One region of the Blautia wexlerae DSM 19850 genome, then DNA from elsewhere that is predicted to be linked to it. Evidence: a T-box and tRNA genes for the amino acid it is inferred to sense, from the RefSeq annotation. Region 1 holds a T-box; the other holds one or more tRNA genes.
The links. A T-box is a leader RNA that pairs with one kind of tRNA and senses whether it is charged. The one in region 1 lies ahead of pheS (phenylalanine--tRNA ligase subunit alpha), so its partner is inferred to be a tRNA-Phe.

Region 1 (15,018 bases):
CGTAGGACCTCTTGGATGTCCTTCTGAATTTGTTGAGGAAGATATCGAAGAATTAAAGAAAAAGAAAATGGTATTTGTTGCCGGCGGGGTTGGTACAGCCCCTGTTTACCCACAGGTAAAATGGCTCCATGAACATGGAATCACAGCAGATGTTATTCTTGGTGCAAAAACTAAGGATATGGTTATCCTTGAGAAAGAACTGGGAGAAGTTTCCAATCTTTATGTTACTACAGATGACGGTTCCTATGGCCGTGCAGGTATGGTTACCAAGACTCTTGAGGATCTGGTAACAAATGAAGGCAAACATTACGATGTCTGTGTAGCGATCGGACCGATGATCATGATGAAATTTGTCTGTCTTCTTACCAAGAAGCTTGGCATTCATACAATTGTCAGCATGAACCCGATCATGGTTGACGGAACAGGTATGTGTGGCGCATGCCGTCTTCAGGTTGGCGATGAGATTAAGTTTGCATGTGTAGACGGACCGGAATTCGACGGACATCTCGTTGATTTCGACCAGGCTATGAAGAGAAGCCAGATGTATAAGACTGAAGAGGGACGTGCATTACTGAAACTTCAGGAAGGTGATACCCATCATGGCGGATGTGGACATTGTGGAGGTGACAAGTAATGGCAGATGCAAAGATGTTAAAGAAAGTTCCTGTAAGAGAACAGGATCCAAAGGTGCGTGCAACAAACTTTGAAGAAGTTTGTCTTGGATACAATCAGGAAGAAGCAATGGAAGAAGCACAGAGATGCTTAGGCTGTAAGAAACCGAAATGTGTGGAAGGCTGTCCTGTATCCATTAATATTCCTGGATTTATTGAAGAGATTAAAGAGGGAAAGATCGAAGAAGCATACAAAGTGATCGGATTATCCTCCGCACTTCCGGCTATCTGTGGACGTGTATGTCCTCAGGAATCCCAGTGTGAGGGTAAATGTATCCGCGGAGTCAAAGGTGAAGCTGTTTCTATCGGTAAGCTGGAGAGATTTGTTGCTGATTATGCTCTGGAACATGATATCAAACCTGTTGGAGCAGAAGTTAAGAACGGACATAAAGTTGCAGTGATCGGTTCCGGTCCTTCCGGACTTACCTGTGCAGGTGATCTTGCAAAAGCTGGTTATGATGTAACTGTATTTGAAGCTCTTCATGAACTTGGAGGTGTTCTTGTTTACGGTATTCCGGAGTTCCGTCTTCCGAAACAGAAAGTTGTTAAGAAAGAAATTGAAAAAGTTAAAGAATTAGGTGTTAAATTCGAGACTAATGTTGTTATCGGTAAATCCACAACAATCGATCAGCTGATCGAGGACGAAGGATTTGAAGCTGTATTTATCGGATCAGGTGCCGGACTTCCAATGTTCATGGGTATCCCGGGTGAGAATGCAAGCGGTGTATTCTCTGCCAACGAATATCTTACAAGAAGCAACCTGATGAAAGCTTTTGATGATTCTTATGATACACCGATCGCAGCAGGAAAGAAAGTAGCAGTTGTAGGCGGTGGTAATGTTGCTATGGATGCTGCCAGAACAGCTTTAAGACTTGGTGCTGAAGTACATATCGTATACAGAAGAAGTGAAGCAGAGCTTCCTGCACGAGCAGAGGAAGTTCATCACGCAAAAGAAGAGGGAATCATCTTTGATCTTCTTACTAACCCGAAGGAAATCCTTGTAGATGAGAACGGTCATGTAAAAGGTATGAAGGTTGTCAAGATGGAACTTGGTGAGCCGGATGCTTCCGGAAGACGTCGTCCGGTTGAAATTCCGGGATCTGAATATGACATGGATGTAGATACAGTTATCATGTCTCTTGGTACTTCCCCGAACCCTCTTATCTCTTCTACAACAAAAGGTCTTGAAGTCAATAAGAGAAGATGTATCATTGCTGAAGAAGAAACAGGTAAGACATCTAAAGATGGTGTATATGCCGGCGGTGATGCTGTTACAGGTGCAGCTACTGTTATCCTTGCCATGGGTGCAGGTAAAGCTGGTGCCAAAGGTATCGATGAATATCTTAAAAATAAATAATGTAAATGGTACTTGACAGATTTTGACGTCTGTGGCATGATTACTAGTGTTGATAATCATGAAAAGCTTAGAAGGTGTTTACAGGGATTTATTTTCCGTCAGAGAGAGGAAGCCATCGGCTGGAAGCTGCCTCAGGTTCAGATATTTCCTGAATTTCCCACCGGAGCCGCATTTCTGAATGACAGTATTTACTGAGTAGGAAATGACGTTACTGCGCGTTAAGCAGACCGAGAGCCTGTAGAAAATGCAGGAAGCAGGGTGGTACCGCGGATATTTTGCTCCGTCCCTTTAGTGGGACGGAGTTTTTTGTTTGCCAATTCTGCTATTATAACATGAATTGCGAGAACTGCTTTTGCAACGGAGCGATTTGTGGCTATCAAGTCAGAGTCAGATTTTACGTTACTGTTCATTCTGTTCTCAGTAACGATTTTTCTTCTCTGACATTATGACATAAAGGAGAAAGAGAACATGGATATGAAAGAAAGACTTCAGGAACTGGCTGAAGCAGCCGGAAAACGGATCAGTAAATCCGAAGGTCTGGAAAAACTGAACGAAGTACGTGTGGCATACCTTGGTAAAAAAGGTGAATTGACTGCAATTTTAAAGAGTATGAAAGATGTTGCACCGGAAGAGCGCCCGAAGGTTGGACAGCTTGTAAACGAAACAAGAAGCAAGATAGAAGCACTTCTTGATGAATCTAAACAGAAACTGGAAGAAGCAGCACGTGAAGAGAAGATGAAACAGGAAGTGATTGATGTGACTTTACCTGCAAAGAAAGCTAAAATCGGTCACCGTCACCCGAACACCATCGCCCTGGAAGAAGTAGAGCGTATCTTTATTGGTATGGGTTATGAAGTAGTAGAGGGACCGGAGGTAGAGTATGCGGATTACAACTTTACTAAACTGAATATTCCGGAAAATCATCCGGCACGTGATGAACAGGATACTTTCTTTATCAACGATTCTATCCTTCTTCGTTCCCAGACTTCACCGGTTCAGGCACGTACTATGGAGAAAGGAAAGCTGCCGATTCGTATGATCGCACCTGGTCGTGTATTCCGTTCAGATGAAGTAGATGCAACACATTCTCCTTCTTTCCATCAGATCGAAGGTCTTGTTATTGACAAGAACATCACTTTTGCAGATCTTAAGGGAACTTTGCAGGAGTTTGCACAGGAATTATTCGGACCTGAGACAAAAACTAAGTTCAGACCACATCACTTCCCGTTCACAGAGCCAAGCGCAGAGGTGGATGTATCCTGTTTCAAGTGTGGTGGTAAAGGCTGCCGTTTCTGTAAAGGTTCCGGCTGGATTGAAATCCTTGGCTGCGGTATGGTTCATCCGAATGTATTAAGCATGTGCGGAATTGATCCGGAAGAATACACAGGATTCGCATTTGGCGTAGGTCTTGAACGTATTGCACTTCTGAAATATGAGATTGATGACATGAGACTGCTCTATGAGAATGATATCCGTTTCCTGAAACAGTTCTGATGAAATGACTGTCTGAAATAACAGAGCTATGCAGCCAAGAGGAAATTTCTGTCCGGGAAAGCTGCTATAAGTCTGAGCTATAATATAGAAAGAGGATTAACAAAATGAATACTTCATTATCTTGGATTAAAATGTATGTGCCGGATCTTGATGTGACAGCACAGGAATATACAGATGCCATGACACTGACAGGAACAAAAGTGGAAGGCTTTGAAAAACTGGACGCAGATCTGGATAAGATCGTGATCGGTCAGATTGAAAAAATTGAGAAACATCCGGATGCAGATAAACTGATCATCTGCCGGGTGAATATCGGAACAGAGACTGTACAGATTGTTACAGGCGCTCCTAATGTAAAAGAGGGAGATAAGGTTCCTGTTGTTCTTGACGGCGGACGTGTTGCCGGTGGACATGACGGAAAGAAAACACCGGGTGGAATTGAAATCAAAAAAGGAAAACTTCGCGGAATCGATTCCTATGGTATGATGTGTTCCATCGAAGAGCTGGGAAGCACAAGAGAAATGTATCCGGAAGCACCGGAATACGGAATCTATATTTTCCCTGAAGACGCTGTTGTAGGCGAGAGTGCGATCAAGGCACTGGGCCTGGATGATGTTGTCTTTGAATATGAAATCACATCCAATCGTGTTGACTGCTACGGCGTACTGGGAATTGCAAGAGAAGCGGCAGCTACGTTTAATGAGAAATTCTGTCCTCCTGTTGTAGAGTGTAAGGGAAATGATGAAAAAGCTTCTGACTATGTAAAAGTAACAGTAGAAGATCCGAAACTTTGTCCACGTTACTGCGCAAGAGTCGTAAAGAATGTTAAGATCGGACCATCTCCGAAATGGATGCAGAGATGTCTGGCTTCCAATGGAATCCGTCCGATCAATAATCTGGTAGATATTACAAACTATGTAATGGAAGAATTTGGTCAGCCAATGCACGCATATGATCTGGACAGGATTGCAGGAAAAGAAATCGTTGTACGTCGTGCAGAGAATGATGAGAAATTTGTAACGCTGGATGGACAGGAACGTACCATGGATGATCAGGTACTGATGATTTGTGACGGTGAGAAAGCAGTTGGTATTGCCGGTATCATGGGTGGAGAGAATTCTATGATCACAGACGATGTAAAAACCGTTCTTTTCGAGGCTGCATGTTTTGATGGAACAAATATCCGCCTTTCTTCCAAGAGAATCGGTCTGAGAACAGATGCTTCCGGTAAATTCGAAAAAGGTCTTGACCCGAACAATGCGCAGGCAGCTATCGACAGAGCATGCCAGCTGATGGAGGAACTTGGGGCAGGTGAAGTCGTAGGTGGAATGGTAGATATCTGCAATGAAGTAAGAGAACCATCCAGAGTTCCTTTCAAACCGGAGAAGATTAATGCTCTTCTTGGAACTGACCTGACACCGGAAGAAATGCTTGCTTATCTGGCAAAAGTAGAACTGACCTATGACGAAAAAACAAATGAGATCGTAGCTCCTACTTTCCGTCAGGATATCCATTATGTAGCTGATGTTGCAGAAGAAGTTGCAAGATTTTTCGGATATGATAAGATTCCGACTACTCTGCCTACAGGTGAAGCTACAACAGGTAAGCTTCCGTTTAAACTTCGTATTGAAGCAGTGGCACGTGATATTGCGGAATATTGTGGTTTCTCTGAAGGAATGACCTATTCTTTCGAAAGTCCGAAGATATTTGACAAATTAAGACTTCCGGTTGACAGTAAGCTCCGTCAGGGAATCGTGATCAGCAATCCTCTGGGAGAAGACTACAGTGTCATGAGAACAACTACTTTAAACGGTATGCTCAGTTCTCTGGCTACGAACTATAACAGAAGAAATAAAGATGTACGTCTCTATGAACTTGGTAATGTATATCGTCCGAATGCACTTCCTCTTACAGAACTTCCGGATGAGCGTATGCACTTTACACTTGGTATGTATGGAAACGGCGATTTCTTTGACATGAAAGGTGTATGTGAAGAGTTCTTTGAGAAAGTAGGAATGAGAGATAAAGTAGATTATGATCCAAACAGCGGAAAAACTTACCTTCATCCCGGAAGACAGGCAAATATGGTTTATGATGGCAAGGTTGTGGGCTATCTGGGAGAGGTTCATCCTCTGGTTGCAGATACTTATGGAATCGGTGATAAGGCATATGTGGCAGTGATTGATATCCTTACGGTTCTTGAATTTGCAAGCTTCAACCATAAATACACAGGAATTGCAAAATATCCTGCAGTAACCCGCGATTTAAGTATGGTCGTTCCGAAAACCGTTCTTGCAGGACAGATTGAACATATTCTGACTCAGAGAGGTGGAAAGATTCTGGAGAGTTATCAGTTATTTGACATTTATGAAGGAAACCAGATTAAAGGAGGATATAAATCCATGGCTTATTCTCTGGTATTCCGTCACCATGACAAGACTCTGGAAGAGAGCGAGATTACAGCTGCAATGAAGAAAATCCTGAATGGTCTGACAGACCTTGGAATCGAGTTGAGAAGTTAATGCTGATTTATGTATTAAGACATGGGATAACTCAGTGGAATAAACTGAAAAAAGTGCAGGGGGCAATGGATATTCCCCTTGCACCGGAAGGAATTGAACTGGCGAAAAGAACAGGAGAAGCATTAAAAGATGTTCCGTTTGATATCTGTTTTACCAGTCCTCTGGCAAGAGCGAGACAGACAGCACATTATGTGCTGGGAAACAGGCAGATTCCTGTTATTGAGGATAAAAGAATCCAGGAAATTGATTTCGGAGTTCTTGAAGGAAGCCGGTTTAAGGATGAACAAGGGAAGATCATCAGCCATGAAATGGAAATTTTCTTTGAAGAGCCACAGAAATTTGAACGTCCTCAAAACGGCGAAAACATTTCTGATATCCTGAAACGCACCAGAGAATTCTGGGTGGAGAAAACGACAGATCCTGCTCTGGCAGACAAAACAATTCTTGTTTCTTCTCATGGATGTGCAGTTCGTGCACTGCTTCAGAATGTTTATCAGGATCCGGAACATTTCTGGCATGGATGTGTGCCTCCAAACTGCAGTATCAATCTACTTGAAGTGAAAGATGGAAAAGCCAGATTTCTGGAAGAAGATAAAGTTTATTCTGAAATATAACAATTCTGTAAAATAATCCGGTGGAAAACTGTGCTTTGAGTACAGCTTTTCTGCCGGACTTTTAATATATTTTGTTACTGTTTATACACCACTATCCCGAGACATACAAGCCCAAACTCCATTGCCGCAGGCAATCTGGAATGAATTTTGGCTGTTACTGTTCACTGGTAATATCCCGCGAGGTGTTTTTTGTGAGCGAAGGTCACAGAAAAACCGAGATATACCGCGCGAATTTATGCGATTAGCATAAATTCTGTGCATCGCGAAGCGTGTTACTGAGAACGGAGTGAACAGTAACTTTTGGCTACGTTACTGTGAACAGTAACTATATTTTTACTTGTGACAGATATGACGTTGTGATATGATATACGAAAAAGGAAATTGTCTGTAATTTTGTGCAGAATCTGCAAATAATCACAGGAGGTGTATTATGGGCAAAAAAATTATGAATACGGTTCTTTTTCTGGTGGTGCTTGGCGGATGTGTTGCCATGACGCTGCTGACCGGGAATGGTTCATCAGGCACGATGATTTATAACTTTGCATTCCTCGCTGTTATGGCTGTGATCTATCTGGCCGGACTGTTTGGCGGTATGTTTCGGGTAGACAGCATTGGAGAGGCTCTTGCAAGAGGAACGCAGGAGCTTTCCAGTATATTCAAAATACCCGGAAAAGCCAAAAGCGAAGATCTTTCCTGCCTGAAGGGGATGTTTGAACATAAATATCTGGATGACAGAATGGACAGCTTTGTAGATGCCATGGAGAAAAACCAGGAAGGAATCGGAGATGTTGAAGATTACATAAATGAGGACGAGATTGATCTTCATGTACATAAGAAGATTCTGGAAATGGCACCGGATATTTTTACCAGCCTTGGTATTCTTGGTACTTTTATTGGTCTGGTATGGGGGCTTAAGAGTTTTGAGCCATCCAGCTATGAGACAATGACTACCTCTGTATCTGCCCTGGTAGATGGTATCAAAGTAGCATTCCTTACTTCTATCTATGGAATTGCATTTGCACTGATCTACAGTTCCGGAATGAAAAGCGTTTATTCCGGAATGGATGCGAAGCTTCAGGGATTTCTGGAGAGATTTCATCTTTATGTACTTCCGGCGGCTGAGAGCGAGTCAAGAAACCTGATGCTTGCAAGTCAGAAGGTTCAGACAAAAGCCATGAAACAGATGGCAGAGCAGCTTACCTCACAGATGGCAGAGAGTTTTGAGAAAGCAATCAATCCTACTTTCCAGAAGATGACAGAATCTCTGGAGATTCTGACAGAATCTGTAACAAAATGTCAGGAGGATGTGGTTCAGGATATCCTGCGTACTTTTTTGCGGGAGATGAACGGTTCATTTAAAATGCAGTTCACAGATTTCAATGAAGCTCTTGTACAGCTGAAGGAAGCGCAGAAAGAAAATATTGATTATACTACAAGGCTCTATCAGACGATGAGTAATCAGCTGAATACCTCATATGCAAAACAGAGCGAAGCTATGAAAGACCTTGTAAATGAACTGGGACAGGTTCAGGGCCGTTATATGTCTACGGCAACAAGAATCACACAGGATAATCAGGAAATCCAGAAGCTTCAGCAGCAGGATTATCAGCGCATTGCGGATTATCTGCATGAATCCGAGAAATCTTCTGCCAAATTCTGGGTTGCCTGCAATCAGACAATGCAGAAATATGTGGAAGCTGCCGCGCAGGGAATGGAAAAGGTTTCGGCTGCAAATCAGGCAGGAAAAGATGTGCTTGAGGCTAACCGTAAACTGGTAGAACAGTTGGATGTAAAGATGAAAGACTTTGTATCTTATCAGAAGATGACTTACGAGACAATGGAAGAGGTACGCAGACTCTTTGCAGATATTTCTGTTCAGAAAGAAGACAACAATATTTATCTCTCAGGCGGAAAATCAGCTCAGAGTGCGGCACAGAAAGAATCTGTGGAGGAAGTACGCAAACTTCTGGAGGAACAGAGCGAGCGTCAGGAAGCACTTCTGGAGGAGATGAACAAAAATATGAAGAATATTTCCAAAAACCAGAAAGGTAAATTCAGCTTATTCAAATAAGAAAAGGAGAGAAATATGCGCAAAAGAAAGAAATCAGAAGAGGGCGGATTTAATGTCTGGCGGTCTTATTCTGATATGATGGCCGGTGTTCTGCTCCTTTTTATACTGATTATGTGTGTGACTCTTTTTCAGGCTCAGAAAAGTTATAATGAGAGTATTAAGGAGAGAGATGACAAGATAGCTCTTCAGGAGCAGTATACAGCGGAAATTCTGGCACAGCAGAGTGAGCTGGACGAGAAAAACAGCAAGCTGAGTTCCCAGGATGAACAGCTTGACAAGCAGAAAAAGCTTCTTGCAGAACTGGCAGCACAGTTAAAGGAACAGCAGGCCAGCCTTGATGAAAAAACATCTCTTCTTGCCACACAGCAGAAGAAAATTGATAATATCATCGGTGTCAAGGCAGATGTTATTGAAGCATTGCAGAAGGAGTTTTCCAAAAACAATGTAAGTGTTGATATTGATGCTCAGACAGGTGCTCTTACCCTCAATGCAAATGTATTATTTGACTATGATAAGTCAGAACTGACAGATGAGGGCAAACAGGAACTTGCAGATATCCTTCCGATTTACTGTAAGGTGCTTCTTCAGAAAGATTATAAGAAGTATCTGGCTGAGATCATCATTGACGGTTATACAGACACAGACGGAGACTATGATTATAATCTGGAGCTTTCTCAGAAACGTTCTCTCGCAGTTGCACAGTATCTGACGGAAATCAGGGAGAACTTCCTGAGTTCTGATGAGGTTTCAGAACTTCAGAATTATCTGACCGTAAATGGTCATGGTTCAGCCAATCCGGTTCTGGATTCCGATGGGAATGTAGATAAGGATGCATCCAGACGAGTGGAAGTAAAGTTTCGTCTGAAAGATGATGAGATGATAAATGAACTTAATCAGATTATGAATACAGATAAGACTTCTGATTCTGAAAAATCCGGTAGCAATTAAACTGCCGGATTTTTCAATTCCGGAGTGTGTTTGAAAAATGCTTTGATGCAGATGCTTTATCTTACAATTCACGAAAGATAACGAGTAATTTTACCAATAACAGTTCACATTTCCGAGAGAAAATGTGGTATGATAAAACAGTACACAGTTTCCTGTAATGGTGATGATGCGCTGTACCCTACATAAGAAAAAAGAAAGAGGAATTATCATGTCTTTGAAAATTGGAAGAAACGATCCATGCTGGTGTGGAAGCGGAAAAAAATATAAAAAATGCCATGAGGCATTTGATGAAAAAATGGAAATAATGAAGCAGAAAGGATATGCAGTGATCGATCATGATCTGATCAAAACACCCGAACAGATCGCGAAAATAAAAGAAAGCTGCAAAATCAATATCGCAGTTCTTGATTATGTGGAAGAGCATATTAAACCAGGTGTATCCACTGAAGAGATTGACAGATGGGTACATGAAGAGACTGTACGGCATGGGGGAATCCCGGCACCGTTAAATTACGAAGGATTTCCAAAGAGCGTGTGTACTTCTGTAAATGAAGTGGTATGCCATGGAATCCCGGATGAAGAGCAGATTCTGAAAGAGGGAGATATTATCAATGTTGATGTATCTACAATATATAATGGTTATTATTCTGACTCGTCCAGAATGTTCTGCATCGGTAAAGTGAGTCCGGAGAAAGAAAAACTTGTCAAGGTCACAAAAGAATGTGTTGAGATTGGTATTTCCCAGGTGAAACCATGGACTCCGATCGGAAATATGGGAAGTGCAGTTCATAAACATGCAGTAGAAAACGGATATTCTGTAGTCAGAGAAATCGGTGGACATGGTGTGGGAGTTGAGTTCCATGAAGATCCATGGGTAAGCTTTGTTTCTGAAGAGAATACAGGTGTCCTGATGGTTCCGGGTATGATGTTTACCATAGAGCCGATGGTAAATATGGGAAGCGATGAAATTTATACGGATGAGATTGACGAGTGGACAGTCCGTACAGAGGACGGACTTCCTTCAGCCCAGTGGGAAGTAACTGTTCTGGTTACGGAAACAGGATGTGAAGTAATCTGCTGGTAAAAAATTTGCAAAAAGTATTGCAATACATCAGGCTATATAGTATAATCACAACTGTTGTGAAAAAAGATGGTCCTCTGTTACAGGATATGTATTAAGAACATCCATATAAGAATAGGAGAAAAATACAATGAACGAAATTATCAAAAACATCGAAGCAGCTCAGTTAAAAGCTGAAGTACCGGCATTCAACACAGGTGATACTGTAAGAGTACACGCACTGATCAAAGAAGGAAACCGTGAACGTGTTCAGGTTTTTGAAGGAACAGTTCTCAAGAAACAGGGCGGAAGCAACAGAGCTACATTTACTGTAAGAAAGAGCTCTAACGGAGTAGGCGTTGAGAAAACATGGCCGCTTCATTCCCCACATGTAGTAAAAGTAGAAGTTATCCGTCGTGGTAAAGTACGTCGTGCGAAACTGAACTACTTAAGAGATCGTGTAGGTAAAGCAGCTAAGGTTAAAGAGCTTGTTAAATAATTTCATGAATTAGCAGAAGAAGGGACAATAACTTGTGTATTGTCCCTCTTTTTCCATCTGTCAGGAGATTTGGATGAATATCAGAAAATGGAAAGATAGTCCGGCACTGAAAGAGACCAGAGATATGCTGGAAACAAAACTTGAAGATAAAAAAGTCCGGGGAATCCTTAACTGGATATTTCAGATAGCGGTAGTGCTCATTTTTGGCATTCTGGCGGGAATTGCGCTGTTTCAATCAGTGACTGTACAGGAGAGTGCCATGGAGCCCACACTGCAGGTTGGAGAACGCTTTTTTGTAAACAGGGCTGTTTATAAAGTATCCTCACCTGAACGGGGAGACATCATTGTATATAAAACCAGTGGAAGTGATGATGCGGCTCTGCATATCGGCCGCGTGGTCGGTCTGCCTGGTGAGACTGTACAGATATCCAACGGAGCAGTATTGGTCAACGGAGAAGTATATAATGAAAATAAGAATTTTCCTGAAATCAGTAATGCGGGATTGGCATCCGACGGAGTGTCTCTGGAAAGCGGTGAGTATTTTGTACTTGGCGATAACAGAAATAACAGTGAGGACAGCCGGTATGGTGATATCGGAAATATCAATAAGAAATATATTGTGGGAAAGGTATGGTTTGTCATTTCCCCGAAAGATAAATTTGGATTTTTGAAAGGTTAGGTGTATATGAACGTACAGTGGTACCCTGGTCATATGACCAAGGCAAAGAGACAGATGCAGGAGGACATTAAGCTGATCGATCTGATCATTGAACTTGTGGATGCCCGCGTACCTCTTTCGAGCAGAAACCCGGATATCGATGAACTGGGAAAAAATAAATCCAGACTGATTCTTCTTAATAAATCAGATCTGGCTGACGAGCGCCAGAATGAAGCCTGGAAAACTTATTTTCAGGCAAAGGGATTTTATGTTGTAAAAGTAGATTCCAGAAATGGTTCCGGAATGAAAGCAATCAATAATGTGATCCAGGAAGCATGTAAGGAAAAGATAGAAAGAGACAGACGCCGCGGTATTAAAAACCGTCCGATCCGCGCTATGGTAGTGGGAATCCCGAATGTAGGAAAATCTACATTTATCAACACCTTTGCAGGACGGGCCTGTGCAAAGACCGGAAACAAGCCGGGAGTTACGAAAGGAAAACAGTGGATCCGTCTGAATAAGGGAGTAGAACTTTTGGACACTCCTGGTATTTTGTGGCCGAAATTTGAAGACCAGCAGGTGGGAATCCGTCTGGCATGTGTAGGTTCTATCAAAGATGACATTCTGAATATGGAGGAACTGGCACTCTGGCTGATCGATTATCTGCGCGAAAATTATAAAGGGATTCTGGCAGAGAGATATCAGATCACAGAGGAGGGAACTTCTGTGGAAGTTCTGGAGGCGATTGCCAGAGCCAGAGGGTGTCTGAAAAAGCAGGAAGAGCTGGACTATGCCAAAGCTTCGCTGATACTGTTTGATGATTTCCGTTCCGGAAAAATGGGGCGGATCACATTGGAGTGGGCGCCATTATGAAAACAATAGCTGAGATTAAAGCCGAGTTTGCTGCAGCAGATATGAGCAGCTACCCGGCTTTATATGAAATTTATAAAGAAGATACAAGAAGTGGTGTGCAAAAGCTGATCGCACAGTGCCGCAAAAAGGAAGCAGCTCTGGAAGCGGAGAAGCAGCGTATTGAAAATATGAAGGTATATGAGCATAAATATGAACATCTTGGTTATTTATGCGGAATTGATGAAGTGGGAAGAGGCCCCCTTGCAGGCCCGGTTGTGGCATGTGCAGTAATTCTGCCACAGGACAGCCGGATCCTTTATCTGAACGATTCCAAGAAACTCAGTGCTTCCAAAAGAGAAGAACTGTATGATGTGATTATGAGGGAAGCGGTTTCAGTAGGAATCGGTATGCGCAGCCCGGAGCGTATTGATGAGATCAATATCCTTCAGGCTACTTATGAGGCAATGCGGGAGGCGGTAAGTAAACTGGAAGTGGTTCCTCAGCTTCTTCTCAATGATGCAGTCACGATTCCTCAGATCACCATTCCACAGGTTCCCATTATTAAGGGAGATGCAAAGAGTGTTTCCATTGCAGCAGCAAGTATTGTTGCAAAAGTGACAAGGGACAGAATGATGGAAGAATATGATAAAGTGTTCCCGGAATATGGCTTTGCATCAAATAAGGGATATGGTTCTGCCGATCATATTGCGGCACTGAAAAAATATGGAGAAACCCCGATCCACAGAAAGACCTTTATTACACATTTCATATAAACAGTCGCAAAAGGGTTACTATCCTTCAGTACACAGCAATACACTGAGTGATGCACAGTAACAACAAAAGATGCCTACATATAATATAAAAAGAAATGGATGGAAGAATTTGCATAAAAATACCCGGTCTACCGGAAGCTGTTACGAACGAAAAGCTGCTGATTATCTGAAACAGCAGGGATTATTTATTCTGAGATATAATTACAGATGCAGATTTGGAGAAATTGATCTGATTGCCAGAGATGGAGAATATCTTGTTTTTGTTGAGGTAAAATACAGGAAAGACAATAGTTCCGGTTATTCGCTGGCTGCAGTAAATCCTGCTAAACAGAAAACCATATGTAAGGTGGCAAGGTATTTTCTTACAGTGGAATATCACAATGTGGATATCCCATGCCGTTTCGATGTGGCAGGAATTGACGGGGATGAAATACACTGGGTTAAGAATGCGTTTGAATATATTACAATCCTCTAATAATTATAGAAACTGCTTTGATGAATAATCTGCCATACAGCAGGAAGGGAATAATGAAATATGAAGATAAAATGGAACAGTGAACAGATTCCAAAGATGAATGTAAAAAACAATAAAGATGTTACATTTCTTACATATCCCGCATATGAAGAAATGAACTGGCTTGTTCATGGATTCAGCACCCGCTTTGGCGGAGTGAGCAGAGGAATCTACAGTTCTATGAACCTGAGTTTTACAAGAGGTGATGAGGAGTCCTGCGTGAAAGAAAATTACAGAAGGATTTCTGATGCTATGGGATTTGATATGAACAGCATCGTTACATCTGATCAGACTCATACCAACAATGTGCGGAAAGTAACAGAGAAAGACCGCGGAAAGGGAATTGTGATCCCGCGTGATTATACAGATACAGATGGAATGATCACAAATGTTCCGGGGCTGGTTCTTGCAACCTTTTATGCGGATTGCGTTCCACTGTATTTTGCTGATCCGGCGAATCACGCAATCGGACTGTCTCATTCGGGATGGAGAGGTACGGTTCAGAAAATCGGTGCAGTTACCATAGAAAAGATGTCTGAAGAGTATGGAAGTAATCCGAAAGATCTGAAAGTGGCCATCGGACCGTCTATCTGTCAGGAGTGTTATGAAGTCAGCGAAGATGTGATTGAAGAATTTGAAAAGGTTTTTGATAAGAAATACCGGAACAAGCTGTTTTACAGAAAAGAAAACGGAAAATATCAGTTAAATCTGTGGATGGCAAACAAGATTATTTTTCTGGAAGCGGGAATCCCGGAAGAAAACATTTCCATGCCAAATCTCTGTACCTGCTGTAATCCTGAGTTTCTCTTTTCTCACAGGGCTTCCCATGGAAAAAGGGGAAATCTTGGGGCTTTTCTTGGCATACGTTCATAAAACCTGAAATTGTTATAAGCACAACAGTGCGAAGTGAGTAATCCTGAATTTGCAGATTAACTGTACAATACGAAAGAGGGGGAGCTGGTTAACAGCTCCCCTTTTCGTATTC
Region 2 (15,018 bases), 1.8 Mb from region 1:
TGCTACATTCTTGTTTGAAGGACCACTTTCTCTCTGATCAAAGAACATCTGCTGGGATTCTTCGTTTGTAAGGTACTCAGCAAGAAGAACTGCCCATCCGGAATTCTCAGAATAGCCGTTTACACCAACATATTTGTAACCGGCAACAGATCCCTGCTGAACCTGTTTGTCACCAACTGTGAATGTAGGAAGCTTTGTTGCTGCATATCCGTCACCAAATATCTCCTTTGCTGTGATTGCATCCCATGTACCGGAAACGCATGCTGCCAGATTACCGGATGCAAGCTGATTAGACATATCACCATCAGCAACTGCCATAAATGCCGGATTAGATGTAATATCAAGCATTCCTTTTACTACATCAACACCTGTATATCCATCAGCACTTGTTCCGTTCCAGTCCATAGTTGTTGTTCCGTCATCATTAAGTCCTGTTGTAAATCCTGCTCCATAGAAGAAAGAAGCATTGTACCATCCGGAAGCAAGTGTCATACCAACTTTCTTTCCGGCCTTATCAGCTGCTTCAAGAAGGCTGTCCCAGCTTGCTGCATCTTCCTCGGAAATTACAGATGAATCATAGTAAAGAAAATATCCGTTGTCAGCTGCTCTTGGAAATGCATACAGACTGCCATCAATTGTTGCTGCATCAATAGCGCCTTCAACGTTTGCAGCTTTTACATCATCAAGTGTTGTATCTGCAAGCTGAAGTGCTTCTGCATAATCATCAAGTTTCAGAAGTGCTCCTGCTTTTACAAGATCCGGAAGCTGATCATCTGCGAATGCATATACATCTGCACCAGCCTCTACGTCTGTCAGAATAGTATCTTTTGCAGTAGACTCAGATTCTACGCCAATCTGAATATCAAATTTCTGATCTGCATACTTCTCCTGGAATTTATCTGTCAGTTCTTTTAATAAATTCTGGTCTTCTTCAGCTCCCCATACAGTCAGTTTAATTGTCTCATCCTCTGCTGCACTTACACATACTGTGCAGGAAAGTGCCATAGCTGCTGCCAGTAACGGTGCAATCACCTTTTTTACATTTTTTCTCATTTTCTCTTCCTCCTGTTTTTGATGGTTATGCCTAAACAGCCCGCATCCGATTTGCGTAATAAACGCCCTCAGTTTTGTTTGCGCAACCGTTTGTTCATATTTTTAGTATATTCCTTTATATTTATAAAGTCAATTAGCCATTATTATCTAATTTCAAAACTCTTTTTTTGTCATATTGCACAATTCAGTTTGATTTTTTCGTTTTTTCATACAATGATATACTTGATTTGTGCAACCGTTTTCATTTTGATAAAATCAGATTGTCCAGAGAATTTCAACCGATTTTTTTATACACAAAAAGTTCTCTGCTTATTGATCCTTACAATAAATACAGAGAACTTTCTAATCCTGCCATTCATTTTCAATTTCTATAATCTGATCGGATTTTACCTCCATATACTACTGTGTCGACTCCCGCAACACTACCTGGTAGTTCAGAGGCACTGTATCCTCCAGTGGCTTCTCCCCGAGGATGTTCAGTAATTTCGCACATGCCATCTTTCCCAGTCTTACCGTATCAAAGCGTATACTGGTAATCGGTGGATTATTATATTCCAGATTCTTACTGTCATACATACTGGCTATTTTTATTTCTGCAGGAACCGATATTTTCTTTTCCCTCAGACTGCTCAGACACATGCTGCAGATCACATCATCCATGCAGACAATACCATCCGCGCCTTCTTCAAGCAGTCTCTTCACAGCATCAGATACTGCTGCCTGATTATCCGTATCCATGAAGATCAGATTTTCGTTAACAGAAACTCCCATTTCCTCATGTGCTTCCAGAAAACCCTGATATCTGCTTCCGGTAACATTGTAGGACTGATTTCCACCCAGAAGTGCCAGATTCCGAAAACCTTTCATCAACATAATACTTGTCAGTTCTTTTCCGGCTTCCTGGTTCTTGTTATCTACAAACGGAACTTCCGGATCTGAAGACGGGCCGATCAATATATATGGTTCCTTACAGTTCTTCAGATATTTCTGTACCTTGGAACTTACCACTGCTCTGCTTACAATGATCCCGTCAACTTTTCGATTTGCCTCCAGTCTCTGTATCTGCGATACATCTGCTCCATCAATCATAGAAATAATAATATCATAATCATAGGAGGAAGCCATCTCACAGATTCCATTCATACAGTCTTTAAAAAAAAGAAACTCTGTGGCAACATAATCCTTCGGCATCAGCAGTGCAATATTATAAGTTTTACGCTGTGCCAACCCCTTTGCCACAACATTGGGTCTGTAATCATGTTCTTTTATAAATGCCCGTACTCTGTCTCTTGTAGCCTGACTGATTCTTCCCTTTCCTGAAATAGCACGTGATACCGTAGTCTTACTTACCCCAAGCTCCCGGGCGATATCTTCTATTGTATATATCTTCTTTTCTTCTGTTTCCATAAAATACCCCACTTTTTGCGCAACCACTTGATTATATTCTATAAAATAACAAAATACTCAAGCACTTACAAGTAACTTTTAAAGAAGATATACCGGCAGTTCCTCATTAATATGAACAGAACCTTTTGCTGTTTTTTTCTTTTCTTCTGTAACAGATATTGTTTCCGGTTTCTCTGCCTCTTTTGTGGATACAACGGGCTTCTTTACGGTTTTCCCGGCACCTGCATTTGCTGCACGCCGAATACTCTCCCTGCCTACTGACATAATTCCATGACCTCCTCTGCCAATCTCGTATATTCCCTGGCACTTCTGCTTGATTTTTTATATTCCACAACCGGAATACTGTTATCCTGTGACCATTCTACAGAGCTGTCCACTCTGATGATCTGCTCAAATACATGAATATCCTCAAGTTCATGCAGTGTTTCCATTGTCTGTTTATAATAACTCTTTCTTGTATCTACCTTTGTCACTGCAATTCCGGCAACTTCCAGTTCCGGAGTAATCTGCTTTACTTCATTAAGAAATTCAAACATATTCGCAAGTCCGAACATTCCCCATGGACTTGCCTCAACAGGAATAATTACCCGGTCTGATGCACAAAGGATATTCATCACCCACCCCCCCCCAGCGTAGGAGGTGCATCAATCAGAATATAGTCATAATTTCCTGCATCCTTTATCTTCTGAATGCATTTTCGCAGGATAAATTCTCTCTGCCATTTTGTAAAAAGTTCATATTCTATAGAACTCATCAATGTAGATGATGGTATCAGATCCAGATTTTCGTAGGGAGTATGTACCACATAACCGCTGAGCTCTTCCTGTTTTCCGATTGCGCAATACAGATTCTTCTCTCCTTTCGCCTGCTCCAGCACCCAGTGCTCCGGAAAAAAGGCAAGAGAAAGATTTAACTGCATATCTCCATCGATCAGAAGAACCTTTTTCCCTGCCTGAGCCATCGCCGCTCCAAGGTTTGAACAGGTTGTGGTTTTTCCACTTCCACCCTTATTATTTGTAAAACATATCGTTATGGTTTTTCCCATGGAACTGTCTCCTTTACCACTTACTTTACTTGTATTATAGGAGATTTATCATATAGATTCAACTGTTTTCCTCATCTTCGCAACCCTGTAACTCATTTGCATTGCCGGACAAACATTTCTTTGATTTCCAAAATAAGCCCTTGATTTTTTGTTTTTTTGTGTTATAGTATTTATATACTTGATATATAGTTTTTAAAACTATGTTATATTGTTTTCATTGTATTTATCTGAATGAATGGAGGCGTTTTTATGAAATTTAAATTAAAAGATCCCGGAAGTGCAATCACTCATGGTATTGCCCTTCTTCTCGCTGCAGTCGGAGCAGTTCCTCTTATTATCAAGGCAGCGCGTTCTTATGATGTGCTCCATATTGTTGCTTTAAGTATTTTTATCCTTACCATGGTTCTGCTCTATGCAGCCAGTACCATTTACCATTCTGTAGATTCTACAGAGAAGGTCAATCGACGGCTGCGAAAAATGGATCACATGATGATTTTTGTGATGATCGCCGGAAGCTATACTCCTGTATGCCTGATTGTTCTTCATAACCGCATTGGATATATTCTGTGCGCGCTGGTATGGAGTATTGCAGTCCTCGGCATTATCTTAAAGGGCTGTTGGATTACCTGTCCCAAATGGTTGTCCTCTGTACTGTATATCGCCATGGGTTGGCTGTGTGTACTAGCATTTGTTCCAATCTTCCATGCACTCCCACGTGCAGGATTTGACTGGCTTCTTGCAGGCGGAATCATTTATACCATCGGTGGTGTGATCTATGCATTAAAAGTTCCGCTTTTTAATTCCAGACATAAGAATTTTGGTTCCCATGAGATCTTTCACATCTTCGTTATGCTTGGAAGTGCCTGCCATTTCATTGTCATGTACTTTTTTGTTGCTCCACTACCTGTATAACCGTCAATTTGCCAATAAACAAAACAAGGGGTTGCAGCACCGGATTTTTTCCGGTGCTACAACCCCTTAACAATACAATTTTCTCTGCTGCAGCATAATCCCTGCAGGAAAGCTTTTATATTACACAGCTACTCTTCTTTCCGGATACAATCCATAGGATCCATATCCCACGCCAAAATATCCATAATAGCTCTTCGCCTCTGCGAACAGCGGATCATATACTCTGCCTCCGATTTCAGCCCAGCAATGACCGCTTCCGTCAGTTGCCGTTGTATCTACGCAGACATAAACATTCTTATATCCAAGAGCCTTTGCAAGATAGGCAAACGAACAGGCATCTGAGAAACAGTCCCCGCCTTTTCCGCTCAGTATCAGATAATCGTTTGCATATAACGCAGGCCATGCAGTCTGATTATAAAATATTCTTCTGGTATCGTAATAATGCTGATACATTACCCATCTGAAACAGGTTTCAAATTTCTCACTTTTTGACATACTCGGTTTTGTGATCTTGCTGACAACATCCTTTGCTCTCTGCAAAGTCTCATACTCATACGCTTTGGTGGAATTCATTTTCTTTCCATTTGGATAATAAATCGTATTTCCTTTTTTCCAGGCTTCCAGAATTCCCTTTTCTGTACAATAATAAATTGTATTTCCAACTTTAACTGTTTTCGTTCTCAGAACACCCTTGTCACTGAAATAGTAATATTTTCCGCTGATTTTCTTAACGCCACTGTAACGTATTCCATTGGAACCAAAATAATATTTCTTGTTATTGTATTTGATCCATCCGGTTTTCATAAATCCTTTGGGACTGAAATAATAAACTCCACCATGGATTTTACGCATTCCTGTAAGATACTATCCATCTTTAAAATATTTCTTATTTTTTGTTCCATACTCATACCAGCCATTTTTCACCTCCGGTATGGGTGTTGGTGCAGGTGTCTCGATTGGTGTTACATCCGGAGCCGGTGTTTCAATCGGGATCGGTGTTACAGTAACATCCGGTACTTCTGCTGCCATGGCCGGGACACTGCCCATCACACATACTGCACATACTGCAAGCCATTTTGTCATCTTTTTCATTTTCTCTTATTCTCCTTATCTGACGGGTTCAGAAGCTCAGCAACTCCAGTTTTTTATTTCTGGTAAATTGTTTAATCTCATATTCACGTCTCATCGCTTCTTCTTTTGTTGAAAATCCTTCATAATATACAAGTGTAACCGGTCTTTTGGTCCTTGTATATTTCGCGCCGTTCTTTCCCTCGTTGTGTGCTTTCATACGTTTTTGTAGACAGTTTGTCCACCCTGTATAAAGAGTCCCATCTGCACATTTAACAATGTAAGTATAATTCATCATAATCACCCGACAGTCATATATTATAATCAAGCAACTGTCTTATTGTCTGGAATTGCATTATTTGAAATTTTTTATAATTTATGTAAAGGACAACTGCTATCTTTTGCGGTCGTCCCTGTTTCTATAATAAACAGTCGGTTTAAAACACGTATATCATCCGGACACATATTCTTTCTGACAGCCAGATCTCTCAGCACCAGAAATACCAATATGTCAAAAAAGCAGGCAGGGAAACCGACTGCGGATTTTCTTTCCCACCTGCTTTATTATACGTTTATTTTCTTATTTTGTGAATATCATTTTTCGAAGATTCCAGAGATTTCCCCTGAATTTTCCGCCTTTTACCTTTAGCTGCAGATCTTCACGATCCGGATAATATCTGGTTGAGAATACAATCTCTCCATCATTCAGATAAAGTTCCACTGCAGAAGTATCTGCAAGAATCCGGATATTGTTCAGTTCACTGACTTTCGCTTTCCGCTTATTTCTTCCTGCACCCGCAATTTCAGAAAATCCAATCTCCGCAATTTCATTTTCATATTTAAAGAGCATCTGTCCGCCCATACTGATCTGAAAACTTCTGTCTGTCACTGCAATATCTTCAATTAACAGATCAAAACCTTCATTTACTTCTACACGAACCTCAACAATTGATTTTTCATCATCAAGAATTGTTTTCTCTTTTCGGAGTCTCTCCAGTTCTTTTGCCGGATACTGGAATATTTTTCCATCCTTTACCCTCAGTTCCCGCGGTACGGTAAGACAATGCTGCCAGCCTTCATCAATGGTTTTATTGGTATATTCCTCCTCTGCATCCGGCATTCCCATCCATCCTATCAGAAGTCGCCTTCCGCTGTTATCTGTAAAGGTCTGTGGAGCATAAAAGTCAAATCCCATATCCCACTCACGAAAGTCTCTTTCATCTACAGAGCCATCCTCTTTTACCGGAAAATAGCCTGACTGATAGATATTCTGAAAACGAAATTCTTCCCTCTTCAAGCCCTGTGGTGATACAGACAGAAATTTCTTCCCGTCCAGTTCGAAATAGTCCGGGCATTCCCACATATAGCCAAAAGCTTCCGGTGTGGTTATTATATGTTTAAATTTCCATTCTTTCAGATTTTCTGATTCATAAACCAGAACTGCACCTTTATCTCCCTTAAGACGTCCACCAAGAACCATAAAATACCTGTCGTTTTCTTTCCAGACTTTCGGGTCTCTGATATGACAGGTAAACTCTTCCGGATATTTTTCAAAAGAAATTATCTCTTCTTTATCTCCGAAATGAATTCCGTCCTCACTTTCTACATGAAGCGTACTGGTCTCACGTCCTTCATTAATATAATCATAATCACCGTCAATCTTTACATTCCCGGTGAAAAACAAATGAAGTTTTTCACTCTCTGCCAATGCAGATCCGGAATAGACACCATGACAGTCATAAGGAGAATCCGGATAAAGAGCTGTCCCTTCGTATTTCCAGTCTACCAGATCTTCGCTTGTATAATGTCCCCAGAATTTCAGTCCGCCTTCCACATCAAAGGGAGCGTATTGAAAAAACACATGATATCTGCCTTTATACCAGCATAGTCCATTCGGATCATTGAGCCATCCGACCGGCGGCATCAGATGATGTCCAAGCCGGAATCTTCCTTCTGTCAGATCTGCGTTCTTTTCAATTACTTTTATATTTCTTTCAAGAACTTTAGTTAGCGTACTCATTTCACAATCTCCAATACTTTATCTGATGGTGTTACCGAATCTTCCGACAGAATTTTCACATCTTTATAATCATCCGAATTCGTTACAATAAGAGGCGTCGTCACATCGTATCCTGCTGCCTTAACTTTCTCCATATCAAAGGAAACCAGAAGCTGGCCTTTCTTTACGTGATCTCCATTCTTTACATGAGATGTAAAATATTTTCCATTCAATTCCACTGTATTGATCCCGATATGGATCAGAAGCTCCATACCACTTTCCGTACTTAAACCAACTGCATGCTTTGTATCAAAAACAGTCTCAACCACAGCATCACATGGAGCAACAACTTCACCCTTCGATGGAATTACGGCAATTCCTTTTCCAAGTACTTCCGAAGCAAATGTAGCGTCATTTACCTGGGAAAGCAAAATCGCAGTTCCTTCTGATACACTATAAAGCACAGAATCATCTGCATTGCTTTTTTCTGTTGTTGATTTATCTCCCACAGCTTCAACACTTTCTGTCTTTTCAGAAACATTAGTGTCCTTATATCCAAACAACCAGGTAAGTACAAAGGCAGCACCAAATGCAATCACAAACATAAGAATATAAGAAACCGGATTATTCAGACAAAGAAGAATTCCAAAGATACCGGTTACGCCAGTTCCCGTAGCCCCCAGTCCTGTAACAGATGCAAACAGTGCACCAAATGCACCACCAATACATCCCATCACAAATGGTTTTCCAAAGCGAAGGTTAACACCAAAGATCGCAGGTTCAGTAATTCCCATACAGGCACTTAATGCAGACGGAACTGCCATTGATTTAATCTTCTGATCCTTTGTCTTAAGTGCTACTGCAAGAGTGGCTCCACCCTGTGCAATATTCGCTGCAGAAGCAAGAGGCAGCCAGTAAGTAACTCCAAATTTAGACAACTGTCCAAGATCAATGATCGTGTACATATGGTGAACACCGGCAACCACCGTCGGTGCATAAAACGCACCCATAATAAAACTTCCGATACCAAATGGCAATGCGATCAGCCACTGAATCCCATTCAGAAGTCCGTTCTCAACAGTGACAAAGATAGGTCCGATAATGGATAATGTCAGATATCCTGTTACAAAGACACTTACAAGCGGAGTAACAAACAGATCAAACATTGCCGGCACTACTTTGTGAAGTCTCTTCTCAATCTGAGCCAGTACCCATACTGCAATGATAACCGGAATTACATGCCCCTGATATCCGACCATATCAATAGAGTAAAGTCCAAACCATACTTTCTGAGTTGCTTTAACACCTTCTGTGGCAACTGTCCATGCATTCTGGAGATTCGGATGAATCATGATCATACCGATAACTGCACCCAGATACGGGTTTGCACCAAACACTTTAGCACCGCTGTATGCGATGAGGATTGGCAGGAACGTATATGCCGTATTACTGAAAAGCTGTGCAAATGTATAAATAGAACCGCTGGTATCAATATTCAAAAATCCATTGTTTACCATGAAGTTCAGTGCTTCCATAATTCCCATCAGGAAACCGCTTGCAACAATTGCAGGAATAATCGGCACAAAAATATCTCCAAGTGTCTTGATCAGTCTCTGTACCGGATTTGCCCTGGAAGCCGCAACTTTTTTCAGCTCTTCTTTACTGCTCTCAGAAACTCCTGCAATCCGGATGAACTCATCATATACTTTATTAACTACACCTGTTCCCAGAATGATCTGCATCTGTCCCTGCGCAAAGAAAACACCTTTTACACCTTCAATGTTCTCAACATATTCCTTATCAGCCTTTGAATTATCACTGATAACCAGGCGAAGACGTGTGGCACAATGAGCTGCGGAAATAATATTTTCTTTTTTACCGATATGGTCATATATCTCCTGTGCTGTTTTTCTGTAATCCATAATATCCTCCTTTTATGGAATCGTTCTCATATAAATGTACACTTTGAAGTTCTCACATATTGAACAAATTTCACTTGTTAATCTTATAAAAATACCTTTTAACCTTAATATCATCTTATACCATTCCAAATTTACTCTGATATCTGATTATAACTCAGCAGATGTCTTGCACTCTCACGATATTTCTTATCTGATCACCAATATGTATTTCCTATGGATTGTATGTACTTTTATGGAATCGTTCTCATATATGCTATTATATCTGGGCGTTTTTTATTTGTAAATATGTAACATATCACAAATATTATATCCATTTTTTATATATTATTTCCAAAACACTCCCTTTAATATATATGTAAATCCAATTATTCAGAAAAAAAGAACTCTGATGATTGCCTCAGAGTTCCTTTTTCATGTTCAGTCATATATTTCGGTGAGACTCTCTGAGTACCACCTTACATCCCATTTTTATTTCTTTATGTACAGATGATGTTTCCTTAGATTCTATCAAATCTACCAGCACTTTTGCTGATTCCATTCCACTTGTCTTATAAAAAAAATGTACAGTAGTTAGCTTTGGTTCTATGATCTTTCCCAGAAAACTGTCTCCCATTCCGGCAATCTGAACCTGTTGAGGAATCTGATATCCGTTCTCCTTCAGCCAATTTGCCGCTCCAACTGCCATGGTATCTGTTGCACAGATCAATGTATCTACATCGGGATGCTCCGTAAAAAGTTCTTTCGCTTTCTCATATCCTGACTCTAATGTGAAATTTCCGCATTTTACACATCCACTTTCCAATGTGATCTGATTTTCTCCAAGAACCTTCTCCACACCTGATTTTCGCTGCCTGCCAACTGCCTCATCTTTATCCGTAACTGTAATATATCCAAACTTCTTTCCTGTCTTCACCATCTGTTCAGTAAGATTTACAGCAGCCTTATAATCGTCCTGAAAAATACATGGATAACCATCCAGCTGTTGTCCAAGTAAAACAATCGGAACTTTAAATCCCTTCATCATTTCCCTGTGCTGTTTTGTCAATATGGTGGCAATAAAAATAACACCATCGACCTGATTATCCCTAAACAGTGAAAGATATTTCAATTCTTCTTCAACACTGTTATTTGTATTTGCCAGTATCAGCTGATATCCTTTTTTGGTAAGTATGTCACTGATTCCGGCAACTTCCCGGCTGATCGTATTGGAATCTATCTTTGGCAGAATTACTCCGACCAGTTTTGTCTTCTTAGTACGCAGCCTCTGCGCCTGTGAAGAAGGCTGATACCCGGTTTCTTCAATAACTCTGCTGATATTTTTTTTCTTTTCCTCACTGACATAACCATTGTTCAGATACCTGGATACGGTAGCTCTGGAGACCCCTGCCAGTTTGGCAATCTCATTAATATTCATATAAAAAGCTCCTCTTTCATGCTGTCTGTATAATTTCCAAAAGTATTTTTATAACCAGCAGTATTTTATGATGCTAGTGTGCCCCTAACCTGATATCCACGAATTGTTAACTGCTGAATCACTACATATTTTGTATTATACTACACATATCATTTCTGTTGCAAATATCAAAGTACTGTTTATACGTTACTGTCTCGGCCCTATACCAAATTAAGGGCTGCCGATCTACGGCAGCCCTGTTTTTTTCTTCTATTTCATTATGGAAGATATTCAATCGGATCTATTGGTTCTCCATCCTTTTTCATTGCAAAATAAAGATTGGTTCCTTCTGTGCTGTAATATTTTGTAGGCTGTGCAATATATCCTATCGTCGTTCCCTTTTTAATTGTATCTCCTTCTGACACTGTCAGATCTGTAAGCTGTCCATAAACAGCCTGATATCCATTTCCAAGTTCCATTGTCAGTGTAGTACCCGTCTGCGCATTCTGCTCTATAGAATAAACCTTGCCATTAACAGCAGCTACCACAGGTGCTCCCTCTACTGCACCGACAGCAATAGCCGGACTCAATTTATACTGATCAAGCGTCGGAAAATAAGTAGTCTGATCCATACTGTAATCAAGGAGAACATTTCCATTCACCGGCCACTCCATTAATGTATCTTCCGAAAAATTTACTGTCGCAAGATTCAGGGCCGATGCCGAAACATCTGTTGCTTCATCTGCCTGATCTTCTGATATCGTCTGGGATTTCATATTTGCATTTACTGATGATTCTTCTGCTTGCTGAGAATTTACAGCATTGTCAGTCTTATCCACATCTGCAGTATTATCTGATTCATTATTATCCACAGTATTCTGAGCTGTTTCCCCATACATTCCTTGTTTTTGGAATGTAACCTTTGTATCATCCAAATCTTCCCCGTCATCGGATATCCACTGATTTTCTGACTCCACATGATTCGTTCCTGCATCTTCACTCAATTGTTCTTCCGTATCCTGTGTACTTTCACCGACATTTTCTGTTTTTTCTTCAGGAGTTTTCTCTTTGACCGGGGAGGTACCTAACTGATAAACTGTAATTCCCAATGCTGCTACAGCGGCCAGTCCAACGGAATTGGCAATGATTCTTGTCACTTTGTTATTCATCATATTCCTTTCACCTCTGTTTTCATCTTCATATCTATAGGGTGTCCAGAATATTCGTATCTATTCAGCAATTTACAGATTTTATGTTCAGCACATCCATCTCAGGAAAATAATATTGTAAGATCTCTTTTGCATTCGCAGACTCCTTTGCCATCTCATTCCCTCCATATTGTGAGAATCCTAATCCATGACCTTTTCCTCTACATAAAAATCGTACTTCCTTTCCAGACTTCTGAATTGTAAAATTTGAGGACGTGAGTCCCATTCCTTTTCTGAATGCCTCGCCTTCCAACACTTTCCCGTCAGCCAGAATTTCTGTAACATAACCGGCACTGTCCCTGGATTTTATTTCAATTCTTTCCGGAAGGATATTTTTATTTATGTATACACTATTCAAATAATCTTTTGCATTTTTATCCACAAGACTGTGTACGGATCTGAGATACGAATCATCTTCGTTGTGGAAAACTTCCATTCCATCTCTTGTCTGTCCTGCACTTAATTCATGATAGGGAACTAACTTTAATTCTTTATTCCATACAATGACTTTTCCTTCTGTTTCTGTTACTGCTTTTTCGTACTTATTCTGTAAAATTACACAAGCCAGGGATTTCCCCTCCATCTCTTCCTTTATCTGACATAAAGTTATTGCCAGATTTTTCTCCTCTTTCATTGTCCGGTAAAAATTTGATCTTGCTATGATTGTTTGTGCTTTTATAGTCTCAAGTTCATATTTGTCTTCAATCTGCGATGAAACGATCACCGGCAGAAGCATTTCCACATTAAATTTTTTATTGATCAATGTAGTGTTGGCACCATTAAAAATAATTGTAACTATATAGGGAACAAAAAACAGAGCAAAGATTCCCGTTGTTCCAGGGAAAAAAGACTTTCTCATATCAGACCATCATTATAAACTTCTTCTTTTTAGTATATACATATATATTTATCTGTATGTATATTATTTATAACACTTCTGTTATATAGCAATTCTCGTAAATAATGCATATTGATCCTGCTCATCAGAACATAAAATCCTGCTGAACTGTCTCAAATTCATTAATTGAGAGGACTGCGATAGTTTCTGCATACGGGGCTTCATTACCCCGTATTAAAATATACAGCCCTATTTATTCTATTCTGGATTCGTGGTTCATTCCAGTAAATGATTTTATTTTTTCTGTTGTTCTTTTTATCATCCGGACGCAAAACAGTTCTGTCTTTTTTAGAATCTGTATCTTTTATGCAGATTCTTTTCTTGTCTTCAATGACTCCCATTACAAAGCAAATAAGAGCAGTCATGATTAACTGAAAATATTTTTTCAGATTCTTTAAAGGACTCTTCATAAAAACTCCTCCTGTTCTGCATTACATCTACTGACTTCAAACAGCCTGTCCACCGTTAAGACTGCGCACTTCCTACGGTTAATGGTATCAGGTACTAATAATATATGAAAAAGCATAAAACTTTAGAACTTTTTTATTTCTCTATAGTAATTCCATAAAATGATGTTAGGGTTAAAAAAACACAAAAAAACTTCTGTGATATTCTCACAGAAGTTTTAAAGTGAAGCATCGGGGATTCGAACCCCGGACAACTTGATTAAAAGTCAAGTGCTCTACCGACTGAGCTAATGCTCCATATTATTTAATTATCACTTTCAAAGTGAATGCCCAGAGCCGGAATCGAACCAGCGACACGAGGATTTTCAGTCCTCTGCTCTACCAACTGAGCTATCTGGGCAAAATAGCGGGGACAGGATTTGAACCTATGACCTTCGGGTTATGAGCCCGACGAGCTTCCAGACTGCTCCACCCCGCGATATTAATTTTTAAAATCAAAAGCCGATGATCGGACTCGAACCGATAACCTGCTGATTACAAATCAGCTGCTCTGCCAATTGAGCCACATCGGCTTAGCTGTTAAGCTAAGTGGATGGAGAAGGATTCGAACCTTCGAAAGCGTTGCTAACAGATTTACAGTCTGCCCCCTTTGGCCACTCGGGAATCCATCCAAGTATGGAACCTATAGGGCTCGAACCTATGACCCTCTGCTTGTAAGGCAGATGCTCTCCCAGCTGAGCTAAGATTCCATATCCATATGCAATTTACCAAACTCGTCAGCTCATTGCTAACGACCCAGAAGAGACTCGAACTCTCGACCTTCGCCGTGACAGGGCGACGCTCTAACCAACTGAGCCACTGGGCCATTTAAAGGTTTGCACCTTCAAAACTACATACATGTTGACATTTCCTTGAGATTCATTCTTCCTGCGATTCTTGGTCAAGCCCTCACCCGATTAGTAACAGTCAGCTCCATGCATTGCTGCACTTCCACCTCTGCCCTATCTACCTCGTCGTCTTCAAGGGGGTTTACTTCTTAACGAATGGGATATCTCATCTTAAGGGGGGCTTCACGCTTAGATGCCTTCAGCGTTTATCCCTTCCGGGCTTGGCTACTCGGCCGTAGACTTGGCAGTCTAACCGATGCACCAGCGGCCCGTCCATCCCGGTCCTCTCGTACTAAGGACAGCTCCTCTCAGATATCCTACGCCCACGCCGGATAGGGACCGAACTGTCTCACGACGTTCTGAACCCAGCTCGCGTACCGCTTTAATGGGCGAACAGCCCAACCCTTGGGACCTACTACAGCCCCAGGATGCGATGAGCCGACATCGAGGTGCCAAACCACTCCGTCGATGTGAACTCTTGGGAGTGATAAGCCTGTTATCCCCAGGGTAGCTTTTATCCGTTGAGCGATGGCATTCCCACTTAATACCACCGGATCACTAAGCCCTACTTTCGTACCTGCTCCACCCGTCGGTGTCGCAGTCAAGCTCCCTTCTGCCTTTGCACTCTTCGAATGGTTTCCGTCCATTCTGAGGGAACCTTTGGGCGCCTCCGATACCCTTTCGGAGGCGACCGCCCCAGTCAAACTCCCCGTCTGGCATTGTCCCACCGCCGGGTCACGGCGGCTGGTTAGAAACCCAATACTGCAAGGGTGGTATCCCAACAGCGGCTCCATGGCAACTGGCGTTACCATCTCCTAG

Region 2: it has a tRNA-Phe gene. The T-box ahead of pheS (phenylalanine--tRNA ligase subunit alpha) is inferred to sense a tRNA for this amino acid. The anticodon was not compared.

What each region holds. Positions count from the first base shown of each region.
Region 1 covers NZ_CP102267.1:2,920,480-2,935,497, reverse strand. The annotation lists gene NQ550_RS13640 (sulfide/dihydroorotate dehydrogenase-like FAD/NAD-binding protein) at 1-634, shown strand, start outside; gene gltA (NADPH-dependent glutamate synthase) at 634-2,028, shown strand; T-box leader at 2,088-2,319, shown strand; gene pheS (phenylalanine--tRNA ligase subunit alpha) at 2,503-3,522, shown strand; gene pheT (phenylalanine--tRNA ligase subunit beta) at 3,627-6,044, shown strand; gene NQ550_RS13620 (histidine phosphatase family protein) at 6,044-6,658, shown strand; gene NQ550_RS13615 (MotA/TolQ/ExbB proton channel family protein) at 7,089-8,729, shown strand; gene NQ550_RS13610 (OmpA family protein) at 8,745-9,677, shown strand; gene NQ550_RS13605 (methionyl aminopeptidase) at 9,886-10,761, shown strand; gene rplS (50S ribosomal protein L19) at 10,889-11,236, shown strand; gene lepB (signal peptidase I) at 11,310-11,915, shown strand; gene ylqF (ribosome biogenesis GTPase YlqF) at 11,922-12,767, shown strand; gene NQ550_RS13585 (ribonuclease HII) at 12,764-13,519, shown strand; gene NQ550_RS13580 (YraN family protein) at 13,590-13,994, shown strand; gene pgeF (peptidoglycan editing factor PgeF) at 14,055-14,906, shown strand.
Region 2 covers NZ_CP102267.1:35,004-50,021, reverse strand. The annotation lists gene NQ550_RS00265 (extracellular solute-binding protein) at 1-1,053, opposite strand, end outside; gene NQ550_RS00260 (LacI family DNA-binding transcriptional regulator) at 1,453-2,460, opposite strand; gene NQ550_RS00255 (hypothetical protein) at 2,539-2,724, opposite strand; partial or broken gene NQ550_RS22330 (ParA family protein) at 2,715-3,505, opposite strand; gene trhA (PAQR family membrane homeostasis protein TrhA) at 3,755-4,417, shown strand; gene NQ550_RS00240 (transglutaminase domain-containing protein) at 4,538-5,269, opposite strand; gene NQ550_RS00235 (hypothetical protein) at 5,282-5,509, opposite strand; gene NQ550_RS00230 (GIY-YIG nuclease family protein) at 5,538-5,780, opposite strand; gene NQ550_RS00225 (glycoside hydrolase family 32 protein) at 6,066-7,505, opposite strand; gene NQ550_RS00220 (PTS sucrose transporter subunit IIABC) at 7,502-9,406, opposite strand; gene NQ550_RS00215 (LacI family DNA-binding transcriptional regulator) at 9,828-10,820, opposite strand; gene NQ550_RS00210 (M23 family metallopeptidase) at 11,078-11,971, opposite strand; gene NQ550_RS00205 (SpoIID/LytB domain-containing protein) at 12,033-12,866, opposite strand; gene NQ550_RS00200 (hypothetical protein) at 13,070-13,315, opposite strand; tRNA gene NQ550_RS00195 (tRNA-Lys) at 13,537-13,609, opposite strand; tRNA gene NQ550_RS00190 (tRNA-Phe) at 13,640-13,712, opposite strand; tRNA gene NQ550_RS00185 (tRNA-Met) at 13,717-13,790, opposite strand; tRNA gene NQ550_RS00180 (tRNA-Thr) at 13,812-13,884, opposite strand; tRNA gene NQ550_RS00175 (tRNA-Tyr) at 13,902-13,983, opposite strand; tRNA gene NQ550_RS00170 (tRNA-Val) at 13,989-14,061, opposite strand; tRNA gene NQ550_RS00165 (tRNA-Asp) at 14,104-14,177, opposite strand; rRNA gene NQ550_RS00160 (23S ribosomal RNA) at 14,249-15,018, opposite strand, start outside.